3 regions of the Paenibacillus sp. FSL M8-0228 genome follow, and region 3 is predicted to be linked to each of the others. Evidence: predicted binding sites of a transcription regulator. Region 3 holds the regulator's gene; each other region holds the start of a gene.
What was found. Region 3 encodes Rex, which represses fermentation and respiration genes when NADH is low (regulators of the CRP and FNR family bind a similar motif). Its sites were predicted from a motif close to TTGTGAAATATTTCACAA; they were not measured.

Region 1 (7,220 bases), 3.1 Mb from region 3:
CTTCTTGTATTGTGCAAATAAAGCATCCAGGTCGTCCTTCGTCCCTGCCCGAAGCTCGGCTATAGCCATCGCCTCATCATACGCTCTGTTCACCTGCTCTTCCATAACCTCAAAAGCAGAATTCCCGTTGCCGATAGAATTCAAGGTTTGCTGTGCTTTGGCAACCGCCATCTTCCCTTTAAGTTCAGCGTGCCGCGCTTCTAGTTGCCCCATATCGGACACCAACTTCTCCTGCATTATCTTCATATTTACGGCGTTTGTCGAAGCTACATCATAGGACGTTTGTAATTGTTCCAATTTCTCCGCTTGCAAACCTTTTCTCTCCAGAAACTTTCGAGCTTCCTCTTCATTACCAGCTTCCACAGACTTACTGGCATAATGCTGGAGCTTTTTGATCCCGGCTTTGCATTCATCCAGTGCTCTTTTCGCCCTTCTCTCATCAGCCAATACTGATACCGTCTCCGCTTTCACCTTGCCTAGATCACTGTTCAAATTCCGCATATAATCGTCAATGGTTTTCTCCGGATCTCCCACCTTATCCATTAAGGCGTTAACATTCATTTTCATAATATCCCTAAACCTCGACAAAATTCCCATGATGACCTCCTTCGAAAGGACTACATTCCACCATATCATACATCAAATCCAGTAAAAAATGTTCATTATAGCTCTATATACTGACCCACTGATCACTTTCGGATGTGTGTTCGTTTTATGATAAAAGCAAAGGGTCCAAAAACCCGCTACAGATTTTTGAACCCTTTTATTTTATTGTCTTGATTATAGTTCTTCATAGGACTTGGGGTCCTGCCCCCATATCCGTCCATCCTCACTGCTAAATGCCGAAATCATGTTCATTTCCTCTGGAGACAACTCAAAATCAAAAATATCCAAATTCTCCGTTTGGTGATTTAAAGAAGAGGCCTTCGGGATCGGGATTGCTCCAAGTTGGATATGCCAACGTAAAATCGCTTGTGTAGTCGTTTTACCATGAGCAGCAGCAATTTTCCCAATCTCTTCATTCTCCAGCATACTGTGACCACGACCCAAGGGGCTCCACGATTCCGTCACGATGCCCTGTTCAGCATCTTTTGCACGCTGATGTTCCTGATTAAATAATGGGTGCAATTCAACTTGATTTAAGCTCGGCGTGACACCTGTTTCCCGAATTAAACGTTCATTATGCTCGGGCAAGAAATTGCACACCCCAATGGAACGGATATAGCCCCTTTTCTTCGCCTCAATTAACGCCTGCCATGCTTCAACATATCGATCAATTTGGGGATTCGGCCAATGGATTAGGTACAGATCATAATAGTCCAGACCTCCTCTATATAATGACTCTTCGATCGTTACAATGGCTTCTTGGTAAGCATGTCGGCGACCTGGTAGTTTGGAGCAAACCAACAATTCTTCTCTGGGCACAGAGCTCTGCTGGACCGCTTTCCCAACAGCCCCCTCATTTTCATAGTTGAACGCTGTGTCGATCAGACGGTAACCTGCATCAACCGCGCTGGTAATCGCCCTCACTCCGTCTGCACCCTTCAATCCAGCAGTCCCAAATCCAATGACGGGCACTTTAGTCCCATCATTCAATACCTTCTCCGGAATTTGTTGGTTCATATTAACAGCCTCCCTTACTATTCTCTTATACCGTAACGCCTTTAATGCTCAGAAAAATACAGCGAATGACTCGGTTCCTCCTATACTTATTACCCACCAGTTCGTGACTTTCCTATTAAATTCTCTGTATGCTACATCAAAAAGTGCCTGATCCCCGTTGAAATCATACTTGAAGTCAAGGAGTCAGGCACTTGTATACCACTACCAAATCATATAATCCACTTCATGCTGAATTGCTTGGTTGTCCAACACAAAGTTGAAGCGTCTTAATTTTTATTTCAAGCCTTTCCATACCCAGTTCTCTACCTCTGGCAAGTCAATACCCTCTTCGCGAATGAATTGATGATGTTTCTTAACCGTAGCATCCATTTCATCCACAATATTTGTGTACTTCCCAGCGTCAGGTAAGTTTAGAACAGCTTCCTTCACTAAGTCAAAACGATCCATTTGATTCAATACACGCATATCAAATGGTGTCGTAATATCGCCGTTCTCACGGTAACCATGTACACGTAAATTATGATTGTGACGATCAAAGAACAAATCTTTGATCAGACCTTCGTAACCATGGAAAGCGAAAACTACTGGTTTATCCTTTGTGAAAAAATGATCAAACTCGGCGTCAGATAATCCACGCGGGTCTAGCTTTTGACTTCTCAGTTTCAGCAAATCTACCACGTTGATGTACCGAATCTTCAATTCAGGCAGTTTTTCATGCAAAATAGAAATTGCAGCTAAACTTTCAATCGTTGGTTCTGTGCCAGCAGAAGCAATGACAAGGTCAGGTTCTCCACCTTGATCTGTACTTGCCCAGTCAATGATCTTCAACCCTTTATCCACCAATTCTTTCGCTTCATCAGCACTAAACCATTGTGGACGTGGGTGTTTGGACGAAACAATCAAATTGATCTTTTGACGGTCGTTTAAAATAGTGTCGAAAACAGCCAACAAGGAATTGGCATCCGCTGGCAGATACTCCCGAATAAATTCCGGTTTTTTATCAGCCAAATGACCTAACAAACCTGGATCTTGGTGTGTATACCCATTATGATCCTGTTGGAACACCGTTGAAGTTGCTACGACATTCAATGATGGGATATCTGCACGCCATCCTTGATCCGTTGCTTTACGCAGCCACTTAAAGTGTTGGGTGATCATTGAGTCAACCACACGCAGGAAAGCTTCGTAACTTGCAAAGAAACCATGACGACCAGTTAACACATAACCTTCCAGCAATCCTTCAGCTTGGTGTTCGGATAATTGGGAGTCAATTACGCGGCCATAGGACGACAAAAATTCATCATTAGGTTCAATAATTTGGTCCATCCATTGGCGTTTGGTTACTTCAAAAACAGGAGCCAAGCGATTAGACATTGTTTCATCCGGTCCGAAGATTCTGAAATTACGATTTTGTTCATTTAAGACAACCACATCTTTAACGTATTTCCCTAAAACCGACATATCTTGCGCAATCACTTTACCAGGTACGGAATTATCCAGCGCATAGTTACGGAAATCCGGCAATTTCAAGTCTTTAATGAGGTTCCCCGCATTCGCAACAGGGTTCATTCCCATACGTTTATCGCCTGTGGGCAGAATTTCAGCAAGCTCAGAGTTTAAACGACCGTTTTCGTCGAACAATTCCTCTGGTCTGTAGCTATTCAACCATTCTAACAAAGCAGGTGCGTGCTGCATATTTTTTTGATCAACCGGAATTGGAACCTGATGGGCACGGAATGAATTTGTATTCGGCACGTTGTCCCATTCCTTTGGACCCGTCCAGCCTTTAGGTGAACGGAATACAATCATCGGCCACGCTGGACGAGTAAGATCATTATTTTCACGCGCATTCTTTTGAATAGCTTCAATTTTCTCGATGGCCGTATCCAATACTTTCGCCATTTCTGGATGCATGTGATCCGGATTTTCACCTTCAACAAAGAATGGCTCCCAGCCCAAACCTTTAAAGTATGAGGTCAATTCTTCTTTCGATTGACGAGACATAATCGTTGGGTTACTAATCTTAAAGCCATTCAAGTGCAAGATTGGCAGCACTGCACCATCCGTGATCGGGTTGATAAATCTGTTAGAGAACCACGAAGCGGCTAATGGACCCGTTTCAGCTTCGCCATCACCAATAACAACAGCCGAAATCAGATCAGGATTATCCAGAATAGCACCTACACCATGAGAAAGGGAGTAGCCTAATTCTCCACCTTCATGGATAGATCCAGGCGTTTCAGGAGCAGCATGTGAAGCAATACCGCCAGGGAAAGAGAATTGTTTGAACAATTTCTTCATACCTGGGATATCTTGCGTAATTTGCGGATAGATTTCGGTGTAACTTCCATCCAGATATGAATTTGAAACCATAACCTGACCGCCGTGACCAGGGCCCTCAATGTAAAGCATGTTCAAATCATATTTATTAATAACACGATTTAGATGTGCATAAATAAAGTTTTGTCCTGGAATTGTGCCCCAGTGTCCAATAGGCTTAACCTTCACATCTGAATCTTTTAAAGGCTCTCTCAACAAAGGATTATCTTTTAAATAAAGCTGACCTACCGAAATGTAGTTCGTTGCACGCCAATATGCATCAAGTTTTTCTAAATATGTTTTAGATGAATAATCTGCTAACACGGGTGATAATGACATGGTGTCCACTCCCTAAGTAGTATTGTTTGTAATTTATTTCCGGAAATTTCATCTACATGTACATCATAACGCCGCGCCGATTAAATTCAACCTTTTTCACAAGTGATACGGTCCAATTTTGTGAAATTTTGAACATACTATGAAATATAAATTAAAAAGACAGTAAAAAAGCTCTTACATTAAAATATATAGAAGTATAAACCAATAAAATTTGTAATAAACGTTGCAATCGCAGGCTCCAATCCTTTTCTCAAAATTATAAAAAAAGACCGGAGAATTCTCCAGTCTTATCATTAGTGAACCGATACAAAGGTATTAAATTTTAAATATTTGTAATGAAATCGCATATGAGAAAACTCAAATGGCGTACCGTTATCTAAAAAGAACACACCTTCCATAATACCTACAGGCTCATTTTCATTTAAATGTAGCAGCTTTTGATCATTCTCTTGAGACGGTTCTGCAAAAATGGATAAAAAAGATTTGGTGACGGCCAAGTTCCGCGAGTCCTCCAAATAATTAAAAATGGACCCCTCGATAATGGTCTGATTTAAATTCTGGACAATTTTAATGGGAATATAGCCCGTTTCAATCATAAAAGGATCATCATCAAACAGACGTAAGCGGACAATTTTGTAAACAAAATCATGAGTCTCCAAGAACAAATCGCGCTGTAATTCTTCTGTTGGCGGAATGACCTCAAAACTCAATACTTTGATCTTAGGCTTTTTACCATGCATTTGAAAATTATCAGTGACCCCTAGATTAGAGCCTTCGTAGTTAAAGATAGATTCATTTCTTATGTATAATGGATTAATAAATGTCCCGGAACCTTGTTTTTTGAAAATAATTCCGACACTCTCCATTTTAGTCAGAGCACGTTTAATTGAACTACGACTAACCTGGTAAGTCTCACTAAGACTACGTTCATCTGGCAATCTCATATCTGCAAACTTTCCCGCAAAGATTTTCATCTTGAGATCGTCAATAATTTGCTTATAGACAAATTGTGTCATATAGTACTCCTCTTTCAGGTCTTCTATAACTCTATTTAGTTTACCATAACTTGCCCATTTCATCTCATGTTTGTTTCTATATGCAGAGTGAGCTTTCAGCGGATGAGAAGCGCCCTCGCTTTTACTTTACATCTCTATGCATAATACCATGATTACACATACATAACACCACGGAACGCACCTGCAAAACAGTAGAAAATACAGAACCCCTCACCTTAATATCGGTAATAAGACCAAGCCTGTTTCGAACCTTGAGGGATGTTTGACTAGACCAGGCTAAAATCCTTGAATACATTGTTATTATTTATCTTGTTCAAACGTTTTCTAATAAGAATGGTGGGGGGGGATCACATTGGCAATCCGCTACAGCGTCATCATTCCAACCTATAATCGAGCCCAGCAATTGTTGCTCACACTCGCTTCATTTGAGACACAAACCTATCCAAAGCAACTATTCGAAGTCATTGTAGCTGATGACGGTTCTACAGACGGAACGAGAGAAATGGTCGAAGGCTTCAAAGCATCCTATCCTCTTATCTATGTGTCACATCAGGAACAACGCGGTCGATCTGCCGTTCGAAATTTGGGACTGCGCCGTGCAAGAGGGCTATACATCATCTTCTGCGACGCTGACTTTGTAGTATTACCGGAATTTATTAGGATCGTGAGCCGTTATCACCGTAAATATCCCAAGTCCGTGCTTTCAGGCATTCCTCACTCGTGGGACGATGCTTTTACCCATTATTACCCTGACTTTTCTCCTGAAGAAAAAGAACAATGTCGCAACATACTTACGCAGTCCAACTTATGGAATGCTGACTATGAAGCAGCAAACGAAATTACTCCGATCATAACCCCAGAAGATATCCTTCACCAAACGGGTGCACTGTCTAAAGTAGTTAGTCCCACAAGGGTTCCTCCTCATACGCAGAAACAATTTGCCTCAACGGACGTAGCCCCCTGGATGCTGCTGGTTACCCGTTGTGTAGCCATCAGACGCAGTCACTTGATTCGTATTGGAGGTTTCAATGAACGGTTTGTGCTCTATGGACTCGAGGACTGGGACCTTGGCTATAGACTGCATCGCTTGAAGATCCCTTTTTATTGCATCAAAGAAGTGGTCGGATACCATCAGGAACATCCCACCTATCTTAGAGGTAACGTGTTAAATACGGAAAATCTGAGAATCATGTATGAAACCTACGGATTCAATGACTCCTCGTTAAATTTATTTGCCCTTATCCCTCCATCCGAGGATTTTGAGACCTACAAAAATACGTTGCGGGTATTGCGCAGGGGATTCCGCTCTAGGTTAACACGCTCATCAGCACTGTTATTAAGAAGAACACTACACATTGCAGCCAAACAGTTCTACGACCAAGGCCATACTCATGCATACAAAAAATCATTACACTTGATAAAAAGGAAAGCAGCGAACCGGAAAAGTCGAGTCGCTCACGTATTACGAGAGATGCTGGTGAAGTCTGAAAAGCTGGTGGAATAGCAAGAGGCCGGAAGGTCCCGAGACACATGAATTTTTCCCGAAATAAAAAGACTCCTCCATATGAGAGCAGGCCAAACTCGGCAAGCTATCTTATGGAAGAGTCGTATGCAACTTTTACTTACTTTTGTTTTTCCGTTAATGTTCTCACTTTAATAGGATGCAGATTCGCCTCGATTTGAGCCCGCTGCGGTTCATACCACTCTGGCAGCATTAATTTCTGCCCCATAGATTCAGCAGGTTCATCGTTAGCAAATCCCGGTGGATCTGTAGCAATTTCAAATAATATGCCACCCGCTTCTCTGAAATATATAGCATTAAAATATTGGCGGTCTATGATTGTGGTCGGCTGATAGCCATAATGCTGGACTGCGCTTCTCCATTCTTCATGTTGTTCGAAGTCTTTTGCACGCCATGCAATG
Region 2 (7,220 bases), 1.5 Mb from region 3:
TGAAATGGACCATTTGGATGGTATTATGTTCTATGACCGTATCAACCCGGAAGATCCGCACAAGCTACCGCAGGGAGTGCATATCGAACCTTTTGTACGTAAATAGTTTAGGAATCGTAAAGTGTGGTGACTCTGTTCGCCACATTTTTTAAATTTTGCAAAAAACATAGATATAGAGGTTACGAAGCATTAAACTGGATACATACATATAGGTCGAGATGGAGGATGTGAAAACACGCAAAAAATGTAAGCGCTTATCTTGTGGGAGGGATGGCATGAATCGTGGAGTATGGCTTCTGATGAGTAATATGCGTATGCGGAATAAGCTGCTGTTCTCCTACGTACTAATTGTCATGATTCCGGTGCTGGTGGTTGGCGGCTGCGTAACTTTTTATTTGCGAGAGCAGGCATTGAATAGTGCAATTGCCCAGACGGTAAACAATGTGGAAAAGATCAAAAGCCAGACGGCAAATTTACTACGTGTGCCAACGGATATTTCAAATGGGTTGATGTTCGATAAAAGGCTGAGGGAAATGGCAAACCGACGGTATCCGGGTATGGTAGAGCTGATGAATGCGTATCATCAATACAAGGATTTTAATGAGTACACTCAGCAATATAGAGAGGTTGCTACCATTCGGTTCTATTCGTACAATCCGACGCTTGTCAATAATCTGGAGTTTATTCCAGTGGACTCTAACATTGAGCGGCAGCAGTGGTTCCAGACGGCTTTGAAGGGGACGGCGATTAACTGGTTTTACATTCAGGATAAGGAGGATAACCCGGTTAATCGCTTAAGCCTGGTACGGCAAATTCCATTTCCCGAATACAATACCAAGGGAGTTCTGATGATATCGCTGAGCCAGACCGAGTTGAATCATATGCTGAGCAAGGAGCCTTTTGAAACATTGATTGCGGATCGTAACGGGATTGTGGTCGCAGCTACTCGTCCGCAGTCGGTGGGGCAGACGTTGGGCGATTTACATTTGGGCTTTGATGTCCAGCGTGCGGGTAAGGGGATATATGAAGCGAAAATCAACGGAATGCCCTCCAACATCATCGTGGATGAGCTGCTGCCCGCCTCCAGTGTGAGCGGATTTACGATTATTTCAGTGTTTTCAACGGAGCATATTGTACAGGGAGCCAATCGAATCAGCCTGATTGGTGCTTTATGTGTTCTTGCAGTGCTGGTTATGGCACTGATTCTGATCACCATCATTTCCTGGCTGATTACCAAACGCCTACAGCGGTTGAGCTATGAGCTGGGTAAGGTAGCCGCGGGCGATTTTCATGTGGTATCGAGTGTGGAGGGAAGGGACGAGATCGGGGATTTATCCCGCCGTTTCAACTATATGGTGAGTAGTATTCGCCAACTCATGGCGCAGGTCTATGAGACGAGTGAGCACAATAACAGGCTGGAATTGGCACAAAAGGATATCAAGTTAAAAATGATGGCCAGCCAAATTAATCCACACTTTCTGTTTAATGCATTAGAATCTATTCGAATGAAAGCACATCTGAATGGGGAAGCGGAAATTGCAACGACGGTGCGTTTGCTTGGCAGGCTGATGCGCCGGAATCTGGAGATTGGCAGTGGTAAAACGACGGTACTACAGGAGCTGGATATGGTGCGATCCTATTTGCAAATTCAGCAGTTCAGATTTGGAAATCGCTTGATCTATGAAGTGAATTTGGAAGAAGATGCGACGGACATGTCGATTCCTCCCTTAATCATACAACCGCTGGTGGAAAATGCGGTCATTCATGGACTGGAAAATAAGGAAGAGCCGGTTACCGTGAAGGTAAATATTGCAATAGAACAAAGAAAGTTGAAAATTAAAGTAGAAGATGACGGGATCGGCATGGAAGCTGGGCAACTGACCCGTCTGCTAGCTCGGATCAGGGGGACGGATGAGCCAGAAGGGAGCAGTATTGGCCTGCGTAATGTACATCAACGTCTGACATTGATGTATGGTGAACGTTATGGATTGCATATTGAAAGCGCATTACAAGTAGGAACAACCGTATACTTTTCCATACCAAGGGAGGAAGAGTCGAATGTATAAAGCGATGATTGTAGATGACGAGCCAGCGATTCGTGAAGGATTGTCCTCCATTATTGACTGGGGGGATTGTGGCTTCCGTATTGTCGATACGGCAGGGAATGGACGCGAGGCTCTGGATAAGTTCGGAGAGCATCGGCCGGAGCTAGTCATTGTAGATATTCGTATGCCCGGGATGAGTGGACTGGAGGTTATACGTAGTATACGTGAAAAGAACGGGGAGCCGTATCATTTTCTCATATTAAGCGGATATGCAGACTTTGATTATGCACGGCAAGCCATGGGCTTCGGAGTAGATGGCTATCTACTGAAGCCAGTTGATGAGGAAGAAATGACGACAGAGTTGAAGCGGGTACGGCAAAACATTGAGGATGAGAAAGAAGTCGGCAAATGGGGAAGTCCGCCTTCTCATGAGCGTAATTGGATCGAAGCTCTATTGTTTCCGGTTCATCGAGAGTATACTCGTAATGCTGTAGAAAGCAGCGATTCTCTGCACAGAGCATCCAAGCAGGCTGAACATCAAAGCGGTAACGGAAAATATGGACAACAGCCAGCGTTACCAGACTTGGACTGGAGTAGCTATCAGGTTATTCTGCTGGATTTACGTATACCTGACTGGGATCGGCAAGCCCGGCAGTCGGCAGCAAAGCAGCGACTAACAGAAATGTGCCATGAGCAAGGCAGAGGTATCGTGTTTGAGGCTGGAATATATATGGGTCTTTTGCTTCCCGCCACGTTAAAAACGGAGAGAGATGCTGTTCAGTTACTAGCTGCTTGGCGACAGGAGCTAAAGGCGTGGGCTACGGAAATTTATGTGGCTGCCGGTGATCCTGTAGCCAGTCTTAGCGACATTCCCAGATCTTTTGAGCAGGCACTACGATTGTTAGAGCGTACGTTTTTGTTCCGGGCAGAAAGAGTCATGCTTTCCGGAGACCTACACAAATTGGAGACAGTCGAGACTGAAATGAGTGGAACGTCTGATAGTGCCACAGATGATCCCCTACGTTATGCAGAAAAGCTGTACTATGCGCTAGATATGGCTAATAGTGAAGCTGCAACCCGTGTCATTAAGGAAATGGAAGGCCAATTTCCACGGATTTATCGTACAGAATCCGCAATCAAGGCGGCGTTCGCCCAAACATTCACACTGGCGTTGAACAAGTATGCAGCCGGACAGGATCACAGCCGAACCGTGCTGGAGGAGCACTCCAGCTTTATAACCGATGTATATGCTTATTCCACATTGGGCGAGCTGGTGGATCACTCGCTGGAGCATGTGTTGCAATGGATTGGACAGACTGATCCCGGTGGCAAGGACATCATCATGAAACAAATGATTGACTTTATTCATAGTCATTATGATGAAAATTTGCGATTGGAGTTACTGGCAGATATGTTTAATTACAATAGTGGCTATTTGGGCAAATTGTTCAAAAGTCATACTGGCGAGGCCTTTAATGCCTACCTGGATAAGGTGAGGATTGAGCGAGCAAGGGAGTTGCTTGCACAAGGAATTAAGGTACACCAGGTGGCGGAACGCGTAGGGTATGCGAACGCAGATTATTTTCATAGTAAATTTAAAAAGTATGCTGGAATGTCACCTTCCTCCTATCGAAATCGGGTTCAAAAGAACGGAGGAACAGATGGCTGTTGATAGAATCCTAGGTATAACGCTATGAAGTCTCTCTTGCAGATGTCGGAGGTACAACCTCCGAACGAAGAGAGGCTTTTTTTGCATGATGAAAAAAAGATAGATCAATAGGAAATGTCACATTTATTATGGGATTTAGGCTGTTTTCATCAAATCGCCATCGTTATGACACAGCTTTGACACGATGTTCACATTTTCGATTCTATTTCATTTAAATTTATTCTATATAATGGGGATAATCTGAAGCCGGATCATGACACCATGGTGAAGGTAGTTGAGTGAGTCATTTTCTAAAAGGTGACCGCTGCATATGTAAGAATGTGAATACTGTCACAAATGTAGAAGACTTCAGATTACAGACACTATAAATCAATGTTAAGAGAAGTACAGGGGGAGGAGCAACATCATGGACGTATTGGATTTGGCACGGTTGCAGTTTGCAACCACAACGATTCTTCACTTTGTTTATGTGCCGATCTCCATTGGATTGTCGTTATTGGTGGCAATTATGGAGACTATGTATGTTATTAAGAAAAATGACTTGTACAAGAAAATGGCTCAATTCTGGGGAACGTTTCTGCTGATTAACTTTGCACTGGGCGTAGTCACCGGGATTTTGCAAGAATTTCAGTTCGGGATGAACTGGTCGGACTTTTCCCGTTTTGTGGGTGATGTATTTGGTACGCCGCTGGCGATTGAAGCGCTGCTTGCATTTTTCCTGGAATCGACCTTTATCGGATTATGGGTATTCGGTTGGGAAAGATTGTCCAAAACGGTCCATTTAATCTGTATGTGGTTGGTATCTATCGGTACGATGTTATCGGCATTGTGGATTCTAGCTGCTAATTCATTCATGCAGCGTCCAGTAGGATATGAGATTCAAAATGGACGTGCAGAAATGAAAGATTTTGCTGCTCTGCTAACGAATGAACAACTGTTATGGGAATTCCCACATACATTGTTTGCTGCTTTTGCGACAGGAGCATTTCTGATCGCGGGTATCAGTGCATGGAAGCTGATGCACAAAAAGAATATGGACTTTTTTAAACCTTCTTTTAAATTGAGTATTATTGTTGCCTTAATCAGTGCCATTGCTATTCCTTTGTTTGGTCATGGACAGGCTCAATATTTGGTGAAAACACAACCGATGAAGATGGCTGCCAGTGAGGGATTATGGGAGAACAGTGGTGACCCCGCTCCTTGGACCGTTATCGCATGGATTGATCCTGGAAACAAGGGAAATACCTTTGAGATTAAAGTTCCTTTTGCTTTGAGTTTTCTATCCTATAGTAAATTTACCGGCTCTGTGCCTGGTATGAATGAGCTGCAAGCCCAATATGAAAAAACGTATGGTCCGGGCGATTATATCCCGCCAGTACGTACCACGTTTTGGAGCTTCCGCATTATGATTGCGGCTGGATGTGGCATGATTGCACTCGCCTTATACGGGGCTTACCTGACGTTCCGTAAAAAGCTGGAAGGTTCACATCGCTGGTTCTTCCGTCTGATGATATGGGGGATATCCCTTCCATTCATTGGGAATACTTCAGGTTGGATCATGACTGAAATAGGTCGCCAACCGTGGACGGTATTTGGTTTGCTTCAAACGAAAGATTCTGTTTCGCCTACCGTTGTGGCAGGAGAAGTGCTATTCTCGTTCATCTCATTTACTACATTGTATTTAATTTTAACAGGTGTGCTGGCGTTTCTGTTTTACCGTACGGCTCGTAAAGGTCCAGATATTGAGCCACATCAGCAAACGGTAATTCATGATCCTTTTGCTCAAGGGGGTGACACCATTGTCGCTAAATGATTTATGGTTCTTATTGATCGCTGTGCTGTTTACCGGCTTCTTTTTTCTGGAGGGCTTTGATTTTGGCGTAGGAATGGCCACAGGATTGGTGCCGCGTAACGACCAACAAAAACGTTTGATGATCAATACGATTGGTCCATTCTGGGATGCCAACGAAGTGTGGCTGATTACAGCAGCAGGTGCAATGTTTGCCGCTTTTCCGCATTTTTATGCGACTATGTTCAGCGGATATTATCTCGTATTTGTGTTTATTTTGCTAGGTTTGATCTTGCGTGGAGTTTCTTTTGAGTTCCGCGGAAAGGCTGAAGGAAAATGGTGGACAGGAACGTGGGATGCCTGCATTCTGATTGGCAGCTTTCTACCGCCGATGCTGTTCGGTATGGCTTTTGCGGCTTTGGTGAAAGGTGTACCTATTCAGCAAAACATGGATTTGAAAGCTGGATTTTCCGATGTATTCAATGGATATACCGTATGGATTGGACTGACAGTGGTCGGAATGTGCCTAATGCACGGACTGACGTTTATTTCTCTGCGGACGATTGGAGAAGTACGGGATCGTGCTCGCGTGATGGCATCCAAATTTCTTCCGGTATTGGGCATTTTACTTGCGGGCATGGTGGTATGGACTTATTTTGCAACGGATTTATTTGCGCGTCGCGGTCCCTTTATGTATGCTGCGGTAGCAGTCGGAATTGTCGCCTATGTGCTGACGTGGTACTTCCTGAAGCAGCGCCGTGAAGGATGGGCCTTCGGGATGACAGGTGCAGTGATTTTGCTGACCTTCGTTTCGTTATTCGTCGGTTTGTTCCCAAGATTTATGGTGAGCTCGATTAACAGTGCTTTTGATTTGACGATTTATAATGCAAGCTCCAGTCATTACACCCTGAAAGCCATGACGATTGTTGCAGCAACGCTTTTACCCTTTGTGCTGGCTTATCAGGCGTGGAGCTATTTTGTTTTCCATAAGCGTCTCAGTGAGAAGGATCATTTGGAATACTAATGGATAAGGCATGGTTTGAATTAAAGGGCATTCGGCCAGTGATGCTGCTACTGGCTGCCCTTTCCCTGCTCCAGGGGGCCGCGGTGATTGCACAAGCAGTCTTCTTGGCAAAGGCTGTTACGATTTTGTTTGAACAAAATCCGCTGGTGATGGCTTGGCCGTCGCTGGCGTTGTTTTTCGCTGCTTTTGCAACGAGGCATACGGCGATCTGGCTGCAACGCCGGACAGCAGGCCGTTTTGCTGAAGCTTCAGGCGCTTCCTTACGGGAGCGTCTGCTTGCACGTTTGTTCGAACGGGGGCCGGGTTTTGCAGCGCAGGAAGGTAGCGGCAAGTTGGTGACGCTGGCGCTGGACGGCATGGATCGTTTTCGCACGTATTTGGAACTGTCCATTCCTCGAATGATTGACATGATGGCTGTCACTATACTTGTACTTGTGTATGTTTTCACATTGGATGTCATTTCAGGTGTGATTTTGACGACTACGATGCCGATCCTGGTAGGCTTCTTTATTTTGCTCGGCTTGGCAGCGCGGAAGCAGGCAGACAAGCAGTGGCGTTCCTATCGTCTGTTATCTCATCATTTCACGGATTCGCTGCGTGGACTTCAGACACTAAGGTTTTTGGGTCGTAGCCAAGAGCATGGGGAAACGGTTGGGAAGGTCAGCGACCAATACCGCACGGCAACAATGCGCA
Region 3 (7,220 bases):
CATTTCAACAAATTCACTACCTGAGGCTGCAACAAAAACAGAATTAGTATAGTGTGCCGCTGCCTTAGCCATCAGTGTTTTTCCTGTTCCCGGAGGACCTGTGAGCAAAACGCCTTTTAATGGACGGATACCAAACTTGGAGATTTCATCATGTCGATTCAAAAAATCCAAGGCCTCACGCAGCTCCTGCTTAGCGCTTTCTTGCCCACCGATTTCCTCAAAAGTCAGCTTGTCCGGGCCATTTTTTTTACGTTTACGTTCTTGCCCAGCACCTACGGCCAAGCCTCCACGAGCATGCATGAGCATTAACAAGCCGCTGAACATCACACCAGCAACTAGAAGAGGGATAATATTTACCCCAATAAAAACGAGAAATATAATGGTTACCGGCACAATGCCGATTAATATTTCCTTGATCCATCTAGGCATTAGGCCATACCCCCATCTGCTGAGATTGACGTGGCAAAACGATAAACTTGGTCGCTTTCCCTTCGCTGAGTCGGATATAGACATTGTTCGAATCCATGTCGGTATCAGCTTTGATACCCGTCTTTTTCTTTTTCATATGCTCAACTGTAGATGAAATTTGAGTATACTTTCTATTTTCCATCGCTTCGGCTACAGGAAACATAGCCTCAGACCACCATTGATTCAGTGCTGTATTGGAACGGTCTGCAATATCGAGCTTAATGGTGCGGCTGCCAATGATGGATTGTCCTTTTTGCTTAACTACATCGACCAATCCGGCCACATCCGCCTGCGGTTTGAGATCTAGTTTCAATACAACCTGATCCTGTTTAATATCTATTTGAGCGCTTGTCACGCCTGGATATTGAGAAACCAGTTTTTCCAGAGGACTTTGCATTGTAACCTGACGGTAAATGAACCATCCCCCAAATAGCAGCAAAGCTGCCAAAACTGCCGCCACAACGATAGGAACTGCACGCAATTTCAAACAACATCCTCCTCTCAAAATGTAAAACTCAGAAGAAACGGGACGAATGTCAACAAACAACCAAATTGCATGATCTTACAGTGATCAGCAATTCTTTTTTCTATCATTTTTGTCTATCACTTATAAAATATAGTATATCATAACGTATATCTAAAATCGAAGGCAATGTGTGGAGGAGTTGTGATGAGGCAAAATCTTTGGTTATGGTAGAGGTGGGACGCTGCGTGTAGGATTTGATCTTACGATCGCTGTTGCCCGCCATAAAGATGAATTTGCCTTAGGAGAGAAGTTGGGTAGGTAAAGATGCTTCGCTGGCATTCAGCTCATCTTTACGGCATAGCAAGACTAAAAGACGTAAATACGAATTTCATCGCATTTACGTCTTTTTCTTGAGCTTTTAATCATTTACTAGTCATTCATTCCACATCTGCTGATCCTCAACCAGCTCAGTTATTGGGCAAAGTATACTTTACCCCCGTCGCTCCCCCATCTGAAAAACGGTAAAAGGCATAGTAATGATGGCTTCCATCATCGTAAAACAGCTGCCACACATATTCGCCATTGAACACACTCGGCTGGAGGCTTACAATTTTTACACCTGGAAGCTGCTGCTGAATTAGCGACGTCATTTTTTGCTCGTCGACTCCGTTCTTCAGCAGCTCGGTATGAACACCGCTATTATCTGCGGCAGGTACGTTAGGTTGTCCCTCCACTTTTTGAAAAGGAACCCATACCATTATATTTTCATTCTGTGCATTTTTCCCTTGAACCACCCAATATACCTGATCCCACACAGACTTCCATGTTTGAGTCGTGCTAACCAGACCACCTGATTGCTTGGCCTTAATGATAGCGGCATTTTTCTCAGCCACCTGGTCTTGAGTAACATAGGAATAATACCAGAAAATGCTGACCAGGATCAGTATCACGGCCAAAATGGCGACCGCTATCCATTTTTTCTTATTTTTCAAACCCGTGCTTCCTCTCTAAGGGGATGTGACACCTGAATTAGCGCGACAGCAGCCCTTCAAAGGCGGCTTGTGCCTCATGTTTGATACGTTCCTCGTCCATAGTCAGGCATTCGCCGTTTTTCACAACCTGACGACCGTCTACCCACACATGAGCCACGTCCTTGGCGCTTGCAGAGTATACCGCATGGGAAATAAGATCTGTACGCGGCAAGAAATGTGCCTGATTCAGATCCAACGCGATAAAGTCAGCCTTGTTGCCTGCTGCCAACGCTCCTACTTCTTTTAAACCAATCGACTTTGCACCGTATTCTGTTGCCAGACGCAGCGCTTCACTTGCAGGAACTGCCGTAGGGTCACCGGATACACCCTTGTGAATAAGTGCTGCCAGACGCATTTCCTCGAACATATCCAGGTTATTATTGCTGGCAGGACCATCCGTTCCGAGAGAAACCGTAACCCCTGCACGCAGCAATTCAGGCACTCTTGCCACACCACTTGCCAGCTTCAAGTTGCTGCCAGGATTGTGGGAAACCGCTACACCACGTTCTGCCAGTAAAGCTATTTCTTCGTCGTTCAAATGAACGCCATGGGCAACAAGCGAAGGACGGGAGAAAAAGCCAAGCTTATCCAAGTGTGCAACCGGACGCAAACCGTAGTCGCGTACGTTTTGCTCTACTTCGGCGATCGTCTCAGACATGTGCGTATGCAGTGGCAAGTCCAGATCATGCGCAGCTTGTACGAATTTTTCAATAAACGCAGGTGGACATGTATATGGCGCATGCGGTGACATCATCGTTGTAATACGGCCGTCTGCTTTACCGTGCCAGTTACGCGCAAAAGTCACGGCCTCTGCCAGCTTGATTCGCTGTTCTTCCTCCGAACATAGTCCAATTGCTCCACGCATCAGACTTGCACGAATACCTGACTCTTCAGCCACACGAGCCACCTCATCCATATGATCGTACATATCGAGGAAGGTTGTTGTTCCACCTTTCAGCATTTCCAGCACAGACAAGGACGTACCCCAGTACACGTCTGTAGATGTAAACTTGGCTTCCATAGGCCACATTTTTTCCTGAAGCCATACTTGAAGTGCCAAATCATCTCCATGCCCACGCAGTAGAGACATCGCCGCATGACCATGAGTATTGATCAGACCAGGTAAAAACAATAGCCCTTTACCATCGATCGCTTCCGTCTCTTCCTCACCCGCAGGCAAGGTTTCGCCAATATAAGTAATACGACTATCCTCCACAATCATAAAACCATGGACTACCCCTGCTTCTGGTCCATTTACGGCAAAAGATCCGTTTTTAATCATCCATTTATTCACTGTCATATTGTGCTTCTTCCTTTCCGTCCTCCAAATAATAAGCGAGGCTAAGCAAATCAGTTGTAAAGTCTGTGGCATGAATCCGAATGTTGGCTGGTGCCTTGAGAGTAGTCGGTGCAAAGTTCAGGATCGCTCCAATTCCGCTATCAATAAGCCTATCAGCCACGTGCTGTGCTTCAAAATCAGGTACGGTAATAATCCCGATTCGAATGTTTTTTTCTTTCACAGTCGCTTCCAGTTCATCCATCGGTTGCACGACCAATGTATTGATCTTGGTTCCTACCTTATCCGGAAACGCATCAAATACCGCCACAATCTTCATATTGTCTTTTAAATAAGCGTTATAATTCGAAAGGGCTTGCCCCAGATTACCCGCTCCGACCAATACTACATTAATTTGTTGGTCGATTTTCAGGATATGGCGTATTTTCTCAATGAGATAAGAAACATCATAACCGATACCCTTCCGACCAAAATCTCCAAAATAAGCAAGATCTTTACGGATTTGGGCCGGGTTCAAATCTAGCCTCTGTCCCAGCTCTTGAGAAGAGACCGTAGCCACCTCCCGTTTGTGCAGTGCATTCAGATAACGTAAATATACGGGTAACCTCCGTACGACAGCCTCTGAAATTTTATCTGATTTCATACTTGCTCCCCCTAATTGTAACGAACATACTTATGTCCGTCCGTTATGCCTCTGTCTCCGGGGCGGATTGGAGCCATTCGGCGATGCGGGGCACCATTTGCTCCGATGGCATATGCTCCATTTTTGGTCCCGGTAACGAGTACAAAAAGTGCTTTCCGTAATAGGATTCAATCACACGCGTATCATAAACGATAACGACCCCGTGGTCGTTCGCTGTACGTACCAACCGACCAAATCCCTGTTTGAAGCGAATGACCGCTTGAGGTACAGACAGCTTCATAAATGGATTCTTCTTCTGCTGCTGGAGCAGTTCGCTTTTTGCCTCCAGCAGCGGGTGATTCGGCGGTTGAAACGGCAAGCGAACAATGGCTAGACAAGTCAGAGCCTTCCCCGGAATATCGACGCCTTCCCAGAAACTGCTGGTCCCCAGCAATACAGAAGCTTTCGCTTCCTGAAACCGGCGGGTTAGCTTGCTGCGACTTCCACTGTCCACACCTTGTCCCAGCACAGTAATTTCGCTGGATGCTAAGGCCTCATTGAGCGGCTCATACACTTGCCGGAGCATCCGATAGGACGTAAACAGAACGAGCATTCTCCCACGTGTCGCCTGAGCAGTCGCTCCTAGAGAGCTAACGAGCATATCTACAAAATGCGCATCTCCTACACTGCCCTTCACACTTGGAAAATCCCGTGGAATAACCAGCAACACCTGATCCCTGTAATTAAAGGGTGACGGGAGCTGCGAAGTCATCAGCCGCTCTTGATCTGCGGCCTCCTGTAAGCCGAGCTGATCGATCATGTACTGAAACGACTTATCTACCGACAAGGTAGCAGAAGTCAGAATAATGCTTCTTTTTTTGTCAAAAAACATTTCTTTCAACTGGCGGCTCACATCGACGGGTACCGCATAAAATTGCAATGATTTACTACGGAATTGCCCGCTCGCCTCGAGCCAGTATACGGTTGTTTCATCATCGAGTCGGATAAAAAAGCGCAAATTTTCTCGAATCCCCGCCAAATCCTTGAGCAGACCCGTGATATCTGTAATAAGGCTATCCGCCGCATAATCGTCATGTTCTTCCTTGACGTCCAGCATCAGCTTGTCGCCCTTGCGCAAAATTTCGCTCATCGTTACATATAGCTGATTTTCCAAAGCTCCCGCCTGATCCCACTTTGCAGGCTTGGCCGAAGGTTTGAGACGGGAAGAAAACTGTCCTGTTTCACCCGGTGTCGCATCACTTCGCTCCGGCAACATGCCAAACAGCTTGTCGCTTAGCAGGTCCCAAGTTTCCTTCACCTCTAACACGAGCGGATACAGCTGGTCGATAGTTGAGGCCCAATCTGCCGACTTCTCGTGCCCCGATTTCGCCAACTGTTGACGAAGTGAAGGCAGTTGTCCATTCTTGCTGTCTTTGAACAGTCGCGTCAGTGTATGCACGAGTGTGAAATATTTCATATGCATACCTAGGTGTTTACCAGCTACTTCCTCCAGGTGATGGGCTTCATCTATCACCAGATGTTCATAGCTCGGCAACAACTGATGACTGGCTTTGACGTCTGTGAACAACTTAGAGTGATTCGTAATAACAACATCCGCTATTCCTGCTTCATGGCGTGCACGATGATAATAACATTTGCGGAACCATGGGCAGGAACGACCAAGACAGGACTCTGAATCACTCGCCACCGTTTCCCAGAAATCCCCTCCACGGTTGCTCAGATTCAGTTCTTCATCATCACCGGTTTCTGTTAGCGTCAACCAGACGATCATCTGAGCCGCTGTAATTAAATCTTCCTTCGGTGTAGCGAAGTCTCTTCTGTTTATTTTATGTTCAAACTTACGCAGACACAAATAATGTCCCCGACCCTTGAAAATAGCAGCCCGGAACGGAAACGGAATCACCTTGGTTAGCATCGGAATGTCGCGCTCGCGTAATTGCTCCTGCAGGTTGATCGTATGTGTACTCACCATAACGCGCTGTCCCTTTTTCACACTGTGATACAGCGATGGGAGCAAATAACCCAGAGACTTCCCTGTTCCTGTACCTGCTTCAATCAGCAGATGCTTGTCTTCACTCAGTGCCTGATTCACACCCTCAATCATCTGTATCTGCGCCTCGCGCTCCTCATATTGACTCAAGGATGAACGCAAATTGTCCCGCACATCATCCATGTACTCCTCAAAGGTAACACCTGACAGTGGATTCGGGTCATCTTCTCTACGCGGAGCAGCTAGCTCCGTCCAATCTTCCACTTTTAGCGCAAGCTGACGAAAAAACTGATATCCCTCCAAATCCTGAATAGGATCAAGCTCTTTCTCTTCACGCACCCCATCAAGAAACCATCCAAGGTCACTGTCTTCCTCTGCAAACAAATCACTAAGCCGCTGTATCGTTATCAGAGGTAATGCTTGAAGCTCACCCAGACACTTTAAAAATACCTCGGCCGTAGCCAATGCGTCGCTGTCTGCTTGGTGAGGGCGATCATGTGCCAGCCCGAACTCAGAAGACACAAAACCCAACTGATACGAAGATAGTGATGGAAACATAATTTTCAGAAAATCCATTGTATCCAAGACTCTTCCGCTAAATGGCAAGTATCCGCACCGATCCAGAGCGTTTTGCAAAAAATTAAAATCAAACGCCACATTATGACCGACCAGTACAACATCGTCCAGCATAGGCACAAGCTCCATCATCATTTCTTCAAGTGCAGGTGCATCCTTCACGTCATCGTCTGTAATTCCGGTCAATCCAGTGATAAAAGGTGGAATAGATCTGCCAGGGTTCACATAAGAGCCGTAAACACGGGAAATGCTGTTATCATGATCTATAATTGCAAGTCCGACTTGAATGATGTCATCCGCGGACTGGGTGCCTGTCGTTTCAAAATCCAATACCGCAAATTTCATTCGGGCTTAATCCTTTCTTATGACACTTACAAAAATAATAACTCCGTATATTAGCATAGCAGAAGATCGCGTGTTTGGAAATTAAGACAGCCAAAAAAGACGATGCATACGCCGCCTCAGGAGGTGGGCATGCATCGTCTTACTCGGTGTCTGACAACTACATCCAGGTCATTATGGAGCTGTCGTATCGAAGCTTTTCGGTACCGGACAAACAGGCTTCCATATTGTGCAGCGGCTCGGGTAACGCAGGATCTAACTGATGTGCGAGAGCAAAACATTTTTGCGCCTCCTCTACGTCAGCCTGCTTTGCCAACAGACAGCCTAGCGCATTATAGATGACCGCTTTTAGTCCTGCCTGCTCAGTCAGGTCCAGCACCTTCTGAAAATGGTATACAGCTTCTGCT

Region 1: a site for Rex is predicted at 4,400-4,417, ahead of MKY98_RS01035 (phosphoketolase family protein). Genes of this name have one in related genera too.
Region 2: a site for Rex is predicted at 4,033-4,050, ahead of MKY98_RS22055 (cytochrome ubiquinol oxidase subunit I). Genes of this name have one in related genera too.

What each region holds. Positions count from the first base shown of each region.
Region 1 covers NZ_JBBOXA010000001.1:229,897-237,116, reverse strand. Annotated here, with positions in the region: gene MKY98_RS01045 (PspA/IM30 family protein) at 1-597, opposite strand, end outside; gene MKY98_RS01040 (aldo/keto reductase) at 781-1,623, opposite strand; gene MKY98_RS01035 (phosphoketolase family protein) at 1,897-4,281, opposite strand; gene MKY98_RS01030 (GntR family transcriptional regulator) at 4,575-5,297, opposite strand; gene MKY98_RS01025 (glycosyltransferase family 2 protein) at 5,650-6,801, shown strand; gene MKY98_RS01020 (ring-cleaving dioxygenase) at 6,920-7,220, opposite strand, start outside.
Region 2 covers NZ_JBBOXA010000001.1:4,854,662-4,861,881, reverse strand. Annotated here, with positions in the region: gene def (peptide deformylase) at 1-106, shown strand, start outside; gene MKY98_RS22065 (cache domain-containing sensor histidine kinase) at 276-2,066, shown strand; gene MKY98_RS22060 (response regulator transcription factor) at 2,059-3,717, shown strand; gene MKY98_RS22055 (cytochrome ubiquinol oxidase subunit I) at 4,121-5,527, shown strand; gene cydB (cytochrome d ubiquinol oxidase subunit II) at 5,514-6,527, shown strand; gene cydD (thiol reductant ABC exporter subunit CydD) at 6,527-7,220, shown strand, end outside.
Region 3 covers NZ_JBBOXA010000001.1:3,365,662-3,372,881, forward strand. Annotated here, with positions in the region: gene MKY98_RS14870 (AAA family ATPase) at 1-429, opposite strand, end outside; gene MKY98_RS14875 (hypothetical protein) at 422-955, opposite strand; gene MKY98_RS14880 (cell wall elongation regulator TseB-like domain-containing protein) at 1,402-1,926, opposite strand; gene MKY98_RS14885 (amidohydrolase) at 1,964-3,265, opposite strand; gene MKY98_RS14890 (redox-sensing transcriptional repressor Rex) at 3,252-3,905, opposite strand; gene dinG (ATP-dependent DNA helicase DinG) at 3,949-6,816, opposite strand; gene MKY98_RS14900 (tetratricopeptide repeat protein) at 6,974-7,220, opposite strand, start outside.